One region of the Herbaspirillum sp. GW822-FHT03A08 genome, then DNA from elsewhere that is predicted to be linked to it. Evidence: predicted binding sites of a transcription regulator. Region 1 holds the regulator's gene; the other holds the start of a gene.
What was found. The regulator LexA, encoded in region 1, represses DNA repair genes until DNA is damaged. The targets are predictions, from matches to a motif close to ACTGTATNNNNATACAGT.

Region 1 (5,232 bases):
GATTCCGCTTCGTCAAGCATCTGCTTGACGTTCTTGCCTTGCGGATTGAAGGCGTCGCCGGAGATTTCGTCGGAGACTGTAATCAGCTTGCGGAGCACACCGCGGTCGCGCACGATTTCAGCGTAACGGCGGATATTAGCTGCAGACGGAGTGTTTTGCGCCAGTGCGTTGAGATAGCTCAATCCCCCCACTTCTTCCGCCTTGCCACTGGTCGACATGGCTTCGTAGACGGTAATCACGTCCGCCGGCTTGCTTTCGTTGATCAGCTTGACGATGTGTTGGAAGATGATGCGGTGATCGTAACGATAAAAATCGTCCGCGCTGACAAAGTCAGCGATACGGTCCCAAGCAGCGTTATCCAGCATCAAACCACCCAGGACGGATTGTTCGGCTTCAATGGAGTGCGGCGGGACACGCAGGGATTCTATTTGCGGATCGGAAGATGCGTTCATGGCGCGCATTATACCTGCTAAGAGTGGTCGCTTCAGGAGCGGCGGCGAATTTAGCCGGTTTTGACAAACGAAATACAGCAGAGCTTTGCACCGGTTTATCCTCTGGGAAAGAGGACAAATCCGGCACAATAAAAAAGCCAGGCGAACCCGGCTTCTTTATTCAGTACATGGAACGACTTCGGCGTAAAACTTACGCGTGTTCGCCCACGACAGCAACAGTCACGTCAACCACGACGTCGGTGTGCAGAGCAACCGAAACAGCGTGCTCGCCGACGACCTTGAAAGGACCTTGCGGCAGGCGAACTTGCGACTTTTCGACCGGGAAACCTTGCTTTGCCAGCGCTTCAGCGATGTCAAAGTTGGTTACGGAACCGAACAGACGGCCATCAACGCCGGACTTTTGCGAAATTTGAACAGTCAGGCCGCTCAGCTTTTCGCCTTGTGCTTGTGCTGCTGCCAGCTTTTCAGCGGCTGCTTTTTCCAGCTCAGCGCGCTTCGCTTCAAATTCAGCGATCGCTGCGGCTGTAGCACGGCGAGCCATGCGTTGTGGGATCAGGAAGTTACGTGCATAACCGTCTTTGACGCGGACAACTTCGCCCAGGCCACCGAGATTAACGACTTTTTCCAACAGAATAACTTGCATATTTTTCTCCTATATCTCGTCGTCAATTACGCGTTGTGCAGATCAGTGTATGGCAGCAACGCGAGGTAACGTGCGCGCTTGATCGCGGTGTCAACTTGACGCTGATAGTGTGCTTTGGTGCCGGTCAGACGTGCTGGCATGATCTTGCCGTTTTCTTGCACGAAATCCTTCAGAGTGTCGACGTCTTTGTAGTCGACTTGCTCAACACCTGCTGCGGTGAAGCGGCAGAATTTTTTACGTTTGAACAGCGGGTTTTGCTGTTGGCGTTTTTGCTTCAACTTGCTTTTATCGAACTTTTTACCGAATGCCATTTTGCGGCTCCTGATATCTAAAAATTGAGTGGTTCTAAACTACAGATTCAAAATCAACGATGTGAAACACGAGGCTTTTGCTGTTGCGATTTCTGCGTGCCATGAAGCCGGTGAATTTGAGCATCTCGCCGAGACCGGCCCGATTAAGCCGGCCTGAAATTTCGCCTGCAGCAAATGCAGTGATTTCAAACTCGACCAACCTCTTGATGCCTGCCTCAGCCTGTTCCGACTGGTGCTGCAATTTTGCAGTCACTACCGGTATGCCCGCCGGGGTGTAACGTATGACGTCACGCTCGGCGATGATGGCAACAAACTGAAACTGGTTCACTCTCCCTGGTACTTTTCTATCGCAGCGTCAGCAATTAGGCTGCAGGTGCTTCTGCGCGATTGCTCTTTGCTGCATCTTCCTTTTGGACAGCCTTCAGGATTGGCGAAGGACCGGTTTCGGCCTTCTTCATCTTGACTGTCAGGTGACGCAACACAGCATCGTTGAACTTGAAGCCGGTTTCGATTTCGGCCAGAGTTTCGCCGTCAACTTCGATATTCAGGCAAACGTAGTGCGCTTTTGCCAGTTTTTGGATTTGGTACGCCAATTGACGACGGCCCCAATCTTCGACACGGTGAATCTTGCCGCCGCGCGCAGTAACGATGCCCTTGTAACGCTCGATCATCGCTGGAACTTGCTCGCTTTGGTCCGGATGGACGATAAATACGATTTCATAATGACGCATGTAGACTCCTTTATGGACTGATTAACAAATCGCCCACCTCGGCGTCAAGACGAGTGTGGGAAGAGGAAAGCCCGCAATCATACAACATTCGGCCAAAAACCTCAATACATTCAGGCATTTGCTGTTGGATTGCCGCCGTACCACTCGGCCGCACAGATGACATGATTTCAATATTGCAGATTGACACTGCTTTATAACTGTATAAAAATACAGACTGTTTATGCACCCAGCATAACTTCCCCGAAAGCCACCATGCTCAAACTGACCGCCCGCCAGGAACAGATCCTCAATCTGATCAAAGACGCCATTGAAAACACCGGCTTCCCTCCGACGCGTGCAGAGATTGCCACCGAGCTCGGCTTTCGCTCAGCCAATGCGGCCGAGGAACATTTGCAGGCATTGGCGCGAAAAGGCGCCATTGAGATTTCCCCCGGAACATCACGCGGCATCCGCCTGCGGGACAGCGCCTCCTCAATCGGCGGTGGTCGCCAGATGGCGCTGCCGCATCCCGCCCTCATGCAACTTTCGCTGCCACTGGTCGGACGCGTAGCTGCCGGCTCGCCGATTCTGGCGCAGGAACATATAGAGAGTAATTACAACGTCGATCCTGCCCTCTTTTCGGCAAAGCCGGATTATTTGCTGAAGGTGCGCGGCATGTCGATGCGCGACGCCGGCATTCTTGACGGCGACTTGCTCGCAGTCAAAAAGACCGATCAGGCTCGCAACGGCCAAATCGTTGTGGCGCGCCTGGGGGACGATGTCACCGTCAAACGCTATCGCAAAACCGGCTCATTGATAGAATTGCTGCCGGAAAACCCGGACTTCAACATTATTAAAGTATCTGCAGAAGAAGATAATTTTGCACTGGAAGGATTAGCTGTAGGCTTGCTGCGCAGCTGGAACTGACGCAAGTCGCCCCCTCCCCCCAATCCAGGAAGGCCCGCTAATTGCGGGCTTTTTTACGTCTGTTTGCACAATCAAATGAGAAATTGCATCATATGATATGCACTGATTAATTGCGCCGTCACCATGGCGATCAGTTCACCCGCGACGCCCGGAGTGAAGAAGATCCCAGGGACATCATCACCTGCCAAGGATTTCCAATGTCAACGCGTAGCAGCAACAAGCCCGTCAAAAATACATCGCCCAACCTCAAAGATCTGCTTGCCGTTCGTGAATGCCTTAGCTTTCTGGACGACCACAAGGTTGCTGAGGCAAAAGAACTCTGCGCCCAAGTCCTCAAGCGCGCTCCTGACCTGGTTTTCGCCAATCATGCATGGGGACTGATCGCCATGCGCGAAAACAACCATGCAGAAGCAGAAAAAGCGCTGCGCAAGGCAATCAAAGCAGACCCGCAAAACGCCGAATACCTGACGAACCTGGGAGGTGCAGTACTGAGTCAAGACCGCATCGACGACGCAATTGCTATCTACGAACAAGCCATTCAGCTCGACCCCGAGAACAAGGAAGCACGCGTCGGTCTGGCAAACGCATTGCATGAAAAGAACGACGCCGACGCCTCCATCGCGTATTTTGAGGATGCAGCAAAGCGCGCTCCGGACGCGCCGGGCCCGCTCTCCCACTTGGGGAAAGCACTGATCGACGCAAAGCGATATCAGGAAGCCGTTGGCGTTCTGCTGAAGTCGATGGAGCTCCAAATCAACTTCGCCCCCGCCCACACTAATCTCGGCATAGCATTTCAGGAAATGAATATGCTTAACGACGCGCTGGAATGCCACAAAACGTCGTTATTGCTGGACCCTACAGATATCTACGCGCAGTACAAGATTGCCGACACTTATATAAAGCTGAAGGACTACGATAAAGCGCATGAACACTACGAGCGCGTCATCGAGCTGGCTCCCAAGGACCCCAACAGCTATACAAAACTGGCGTCGAGCCTGTTTTCAAATCAGGATCGCTACGAAGATGCGATGACGCTCTTCCATCGCGCGCTGAAAATCGACCCGAAGCATCCGGTAACGCTGAACAATATCGGCGCCACCATGTACGACTATGGCGAGACCACCACGTCTTTGCAATATTTTAAAGATGCGCTGGCCCTCAAACCCAACTATCTGACCGCGCAACACAATCTTGCACTTGGACAACTTTTGGCCGGGGATCTCAAAGATGGCTGGGCCAATCACGAAAGCCGGCTGGAAGTCAAAGAGCGCCGCTATGTCTATAAACTGATCCACAAATTGTTCGGCGTCATCCCCAAATGGGACGGCAAGTCCTCCCTAAAGGGAAAATACATCTTGCTGATGCACGAGCAAGGCTTCGGCGACAGCATCCAGTTCGTACGCTATGTACATATGCTACTCGCTCAAGGAGCGCGCGTGGCCCTGCACGTCAAGGATCCCCTAGCCCGGCTGTTTCGCAGCGTATCGGATCAGATCACCCTGGTCAGGGAGAACGATCCGCTGCCGAAGTGCGATTGCGCCTATGTGTTGATGAGCCTGCCGCTCGCGCTGGGAACCGACCATGTGGAGGATATTCCGTCGTACCCGTCATATTTGTCAGCGGATCCAGCTGATGTTGCCAAATGGGCCGACAAAATAGATACCCTATCGGGAAATAAAACCGACTTGCGCGTCGGATTTGTCTGGGCCGGCAATCCGGAACACGGCAACGATCGCAAGCGTTCGATCCCGCTGGAGACGTTTGCACCTATATTGAACGTCCCCGGCGTCAAATTCTTTTCGATCCAGAAAGGTCATGCGACACCGGACTTGGCCAAACTTCCGCCGGAGTTACCGGTGTTCAATATTGGCAATGATTTCAACGACTTTGCCGATACGGCCGCAGCCATGGCGAATCTGGATCTGATTATTAGCGTCGATACTTCCGTCGTCCATCTTGCCGGCGCACTTGGCCGCCCAACGTGGACGCTGCTCCCTCAAACTCCAGACTGGCGCTGGCTGAATGACCGGGAAGATTCTCCTTGGTATCCGAGCATGCGCCTCTTCAGACAACAAGAACGCGGCGACTGGCCGTCCGTCATTGCAAAAGTATCATCAGAACTGGCTGTATTGCGCGACAAAAAGAAACGAAATCTCGCCTAATCAAAGACTTACCACCCATCCCAATTG
Region 2 (5,232 bases), on a different contig from region 1:
TGACCAGGATGGCTTTCAGTTCAGGGTTCTTCAGCATGATCTTGAATGCTTCAGTAACCTTCTCTGTTGTCGCGCCGCCGCCCACGTCCAGGAAGTTGGCAGGCTCGCCGCCGAACAGCTTGATGGTGTCCATGGTGGCCATGGCCAGACCGGCGCCGTTGACCAGGCAGCCGATATTGCCGTCGAGGGAGATGTAAGCCAGATCGAACTTCGATGCTTCGATTTCAGCCGGGTCTTCTTCGTCCAGATCGCGGTAAGCGACGATTTCCGGATGGCGGAACAGGGCGTTGGAGTCGAAGTTGAACTTGGCGTCCAGAGCGATAACCTTGCCGTCGCCGGTCAGGATCAGCGGATTGATTTCGGCCAGCGATGCATCGGTTTCCCAGTAAGCCTTGTACAGACCTTGCAGTTGCTTGCGTGCATCAACAACGGAAGCGGCTGGAACGCCGATCTTGGTGGCGATGCTGTCAGCATCAGCATCGGTCAGGCCGGTAGCCGGATCGATAGCGATCTGATGGATCAGTTCCGGATGGCTTTCTGCGACTTCTTCGATGTCCATGCCGCCTTCGCTGGAAGCCATCAGGACCACACGTTGGCTCACACGGTCAGTGACCATGGAAACGTACAGTTCTTTCTTGATGTCTGCGCCTTCTTCGATCAGCAGGCGACGCACCTTTTGGCCTTCTGGACCGGTTTGGTGAGTAATCAGCTGCATGCCGAGGATCTGATTGGCGTATTCCTTGACTTGCTCCAGGGACTTGGCAACTTTCACGCCGCCGCCCTTGCCGCGGCCACCCGCGTGGATTTGCGCCTTGACGACCCATACCGGACCGCCCAGCGTTTCAGCTGCCTTGACAGCGTCTTCGACGGATTGGCACGGAATGCCGCGTGGAACGGTCACGCCAAATTGGCGGAGGATTTCTTTGCCCTGATACTCATGGATTTTCATGGGAGCTTCCCTTTAAGACACTATTAAATAAAACTTACTGGATTGAAATCCGGCTGGCGGCAGAACCGCACGGCGCGAATGGAGGCAAGAACCCGCGATTGCGCAGCCCGCCCGAACGGGGGCACGCCGAAGCTGGAAAGCCTCGCGGATTGCTTAGTAGAAGGTGCAGACAGTGCGTTGGGCATAGAGAATGCCATTTGATCAACATTAATCGTTGTCGCATTGCGTGTCGTCATCGCAAAGATTGCCATGACAGCCGCTAATGCGGCGCAGCAAAAACCCGGAGATTTTAGCACAGCTCCGCCCGGCTAGGCAGTCGGATCAGCCACTACCGGGTATTTTGCAGAGATTCATGTCAGTGGAAGACAAGGACGAATTGCAGAATCACCTGAAGCGCACGTCCTTCCGCAAGACTTCGGGATTAACGGCTAACGTCCGGGGAAAGCATCACGGTGCGGCCGGTTGTCAACGACGCTGATTAATCATCATCGTGAGGCTCATCGCTCCACGCCGTTTTGACTGCGGCCTGAATCGCCCGATGAGAAAAACCGCGTTGCTGAAGGAAGCGCATGCACTTGGCGCGTGTCTCGGCATCTTCCGGCGCTGCTGCGTACTTGCGACTCAAGACCTCGCGAGCCCTCTGCGTCTCGCCTTGAGCAAGTTCAAGCTTCGCATCACCCAGCGCTTCGCCGTTGATGCCGTGGCTTTTCAGCTCAGACAAAATGCGATTATTGCCGTAGCGGCCCGCGCGCCGATGCACCAGCGATTCGGAAAAACGTTCTTGCGAGAGAAATTTGGATTCTTGGAGCCAGTTGAGCAAGGCTTCGATATCGTCGTCATCTTGCGCGTAAGGGGTTAGCTTACGCGCAAGTTCCAGACGACTATGCTCACGTGAAGAGAGATATTTGAGCGCTCGTGCCTTCAGGCTGAGTTGCGGCCTGGGCATCGGTTACACCGTCGCGATCGTTGCAACCGACAAGACTCGAGCGAGGTACAACGACATCAGGATTCTTCGGCGGCTACGTTCTTTGCAGAACCTTTGCCTGTTGGCGCCGGCGTTGCAGCGGCCGGAGCGCCTGCTGCTGCCAACTCAGGCACGCCCAGGGAAGCGCGTACCTTGTTTTCGATTTCGCGTGCCAGTTCAGGACGCTCTTTCAGGTAGTTACGCGCATTGTCCTTACCCTGGCCGATGCGTTCGCCGTTATAGCTATACCAGGCGCCCGACTTTTCAACGATCTTGGCGTCGGCGCCCAGATCGAGGATTTCACCTTCGCGCGATGTGCCTTCGCCATAAAGAATGTCGAAGTGCGCTTCGCGGAACGGCGGTGCGACTTTGTTCTTGACTACCTTGACCTTGGTTTCACTGCCGATGACTTCGTCACCCGACTTGATCGAACCGGTGCGGCGAATGTCCAGACGGACGGAAGCATAGAACTTCAGCGCATTACCGCCGGTGGTCGTTTCCGGATTGCCGAACATGACGCCGATCTTCATACGGATCTGATTAATGAAGATGACGGTGGTATTCGTGCGATTGATGCTGCCGGTCAGCTTGCGCAGGGCTTGCGACATCAGACGCGCTTGCAGGCCTGGCAGGGAATCACCCATGTCGCCTTCGATTTCAGCACGTGGCGTCAGCGCGGCGACCGAGTCAATGACAATCAGGTCAACACCGCCGGAACGCACCAGCGCATCCGTGATTTCCAGCGCCTGTTCGCCGGTATCCGGTTGCGAAATCAGCAAATCGGAGAGATTCACGCCCAGTCGTTGAGCGTAGGTCACGTCCAGCGCGTGTTCCGCATCGATAAAAGCGCAAGTGCCACCGATTTTTTGCATTTCAGCAATGGCTTGCAGCGTCAGCGTGGTTTTACCCGACGATTCAGGGCCGTAGATCTCAATCACGCGACCGCGTGGCAGACCGCCGACGCCCAGCGCGATGTCCAGTCCCAGAGAACCGGTCGACACGACCTGAATCTCTTCGACAACGGCGCCATCTTCCATGCGCATGACCGAGCCTTTGCCGAACTGCTTCTCGATTTGCGCCAGAGCAGCGGCGAGTGCCTTGCCCTTTTCCGAGTTACTGGCATTCGTGGCTTTTTTATCGTCCATAGGAGTTTCTTTCAGCAAGGAGAATCGTCTGGATCCGCGAATCCGCAGATCAATGAATTGGTTAAGCAGTACTGTATAAAAAAACAGTTGTTCGTGCAAGCACTTTTTCTGCTGTTGCAGATTTGCGCTAAAAACAACGTTATGCCCTGAAGGCACCACGGCGAAAGAAATCAGCCTGCTTCTTATGTCTGTTAGTATCGCGCTCCCGATTATAGCCGCCCTGCCGCCGTCATTTCATACCTGCTTTGTTGCAACACGACAAGGAAGGCAGGACAAAACGACGCACCGCAGTGAGGAAAATGCCTTCAGCCTCTATAATTTGAACAAATTGCGTTAAATACCCGTTTTTTCCATGGGTATTCACCGTATCTGATATACATTTCTAGCTAGTAATATTACGTTTTTTCGTATCGCCCCTTATGACCCTGGTTCCATTCAGCCGTATCAGCAGCCTGCGTTCGCTCATCATTGATGACATGCCCACCATGCGCCAAAACATTCGCATGCACCTGGGACAGCTTGGCATCACGAAAGTCGACCAGGCCGGCACGCCCGATGAAGCGATCCGCTTCGTGGAGGCGGCTGCCTACGACCTGATCGTCTGCGACTACAATCTGAACAAGGAAACCAACGGTCAGCAGTTGCTGGAGTTTTTCCGCACCCAACACATGTTGCCGCCGACCACCATGTTCATCATGGTGACGGCGGAAAGCGGCTACAACCTGGTGGCCAGCGCCGCCGAGTTTCAGCCAGATGCGTACATGCTCAAGCCGCTGACGGCTTCCAAACTGGCCGAGCGTATCGATCGCCTGCTGGAAAAGCAGAACGCCCTGCTGCCGATCAACGAAAAACTCAAGCGCAAAGATCAGGCCGGCGCCATCGTCGAGTGCGACAACGTACTGAAGGTTGCGCCGAAGTGGATCGTCGACATCCTCAAGACCAAAGGCAGCCTTCTGATTGAGCTGCGCCGCATTGAAGAAGCTCGCGCCGTGTATGCGCAAGCGCTGGAAATGCGCGACGATCTGGTCTGGGCGAAGGTCGGCATGGCGCGCTGCAATATCGTCGCCGGCCAGCTGGATGATGCCAAGATATTGGTGCAAGACGTGCTGGCGCAGAATTCGCAATACATTGAAGCCTACGACCTGCTGGCGCAAATCGAAGAAGCCCAGGGCAATCAGAATGAAGCGCTGGACGCCTTGTCGCGTTCGTCGGAAATCATCCCTTCCGCGCGCCGCAGCCGGCTGGTCGGCGATGCAGCTTATCGCGTCGGCGATCTCGAACAGGCCAAGACCGCCTTCGATCGCGTGCTCAAACACACCAAGGGTTCGCTGACGGCGCAACCGAGCGACTTGCTGACGCTGGCGCAGGTGCACGTCGACACCGGTGACGCCGAAGGCGCGCTGGAACTGTTGGCCGCCGCGCCAAAGCGCTATGCCGAATCGAAGATGTTCACCTCCGCGCAATCGGCCGTCGCTGCCCAGGCGCACGTGCAGCGCGGCGACATGATTTCTGCCGAAAAAGAATTTGAAAGCGCGATGAGATCGGCCGGCGGCGTGCCCTCCGAAATGGCCACGTTGGCGCTGGCGCGCGCGGCCTTCTCGATGGGCCGCGATGACGAAGGCGCCGAACTGATCTCCAAGGCCGTGAAGTCGGACCACGAAAACAAAACGCTGCAGGCGCTGGCGCGCAAGGTGTTGATCGACAGTGGCCGCGAAAACATGGCCGACGAACTGGTCGACGGCGCAGTCAAGCAATGTATGTCGATCATCTCGGAAGCCAACGCGCTCATGCGCAGCGCCAAGCCCGACGAATCGCTGGCCAAGCTGGAAGAAGCGCTGCACAGCATGCCGGAAAACACCGGCGTCCTGATGGCCGCCGCCCAGCTGCACCTGCTGTGGATGAGCCAGCGCGGCATCCATCAGGAATACGTCAAGCGCGTCAATCGCTACCTCAACACTCTAGATCGTCTGATACCGGGCAATGACCGCGTCAGCAAGATGCATAAATTTTTACGCGAAGCGGTAGCAAAAGCCGCTCAGAAAAGCTGACCATGGATCCCAAACTTGCTGCGATTATTGTTCACGACATCAAAAACTCACTCGGCGTTCTCGAAGGCCAACTGCGCATGCTGGCAGACGGCGCGACCGACGAACGCGCCGGCCAGGCACATACCA

Region 2: recA (recombinase RecA) is a predicted target of LexA. The motif match lies at 3,129-3,146, and genes of this name have one in related genera.

Annotation. Positions count from the first base shown of each region.
Region 1 is NZ_JBXANR010000003.1:264,189-269,420, reverse strand. Features, by position in the region: gene AC1RN6_RS10430 (replicative DNA helicase) at 1-452, opposite strand, end outside; gene rplI (50S ribosomal protein L9) at 643-1,095, opposite strand; gene rpsR (30S ribosomal protein S18) at 1,122-1,406, opposite strand; gene priB (primosomal replication protein N) at 1,441-1,734, opposite strand; gene rpsF (30S ribosomal protein S6) at 1,769-2,137, opposite strand; gene lexA (transcriptional repressor LexA) at 2,390-3,043, shown strand; gene AC1RN6_RS10400 (tetratricopeptide repeat protein) at 3,241-5,205, shown strand.
Region 2 is NZ_JBXANR010000004.1:187,511-192,742, forward strand. Features, by position in the region: gene sucC (ADP-forming succinate--CoA ligase subunit beta) at 1-949, opposite strand, end outside; gene recX (recombination regulator RecX) at 1,428-1,895, opposite strand; gene recA (recombinase RecA) at 1,952-3,058, opposite strand; gene AC1RN6_RS14075 (tetratricopeptide repeat protein) at 3,478-5,106, shown strand; gene AC1RN6_RS14080 (sensor histidine kinase) at 5,109-5,232, shown strand, end outside.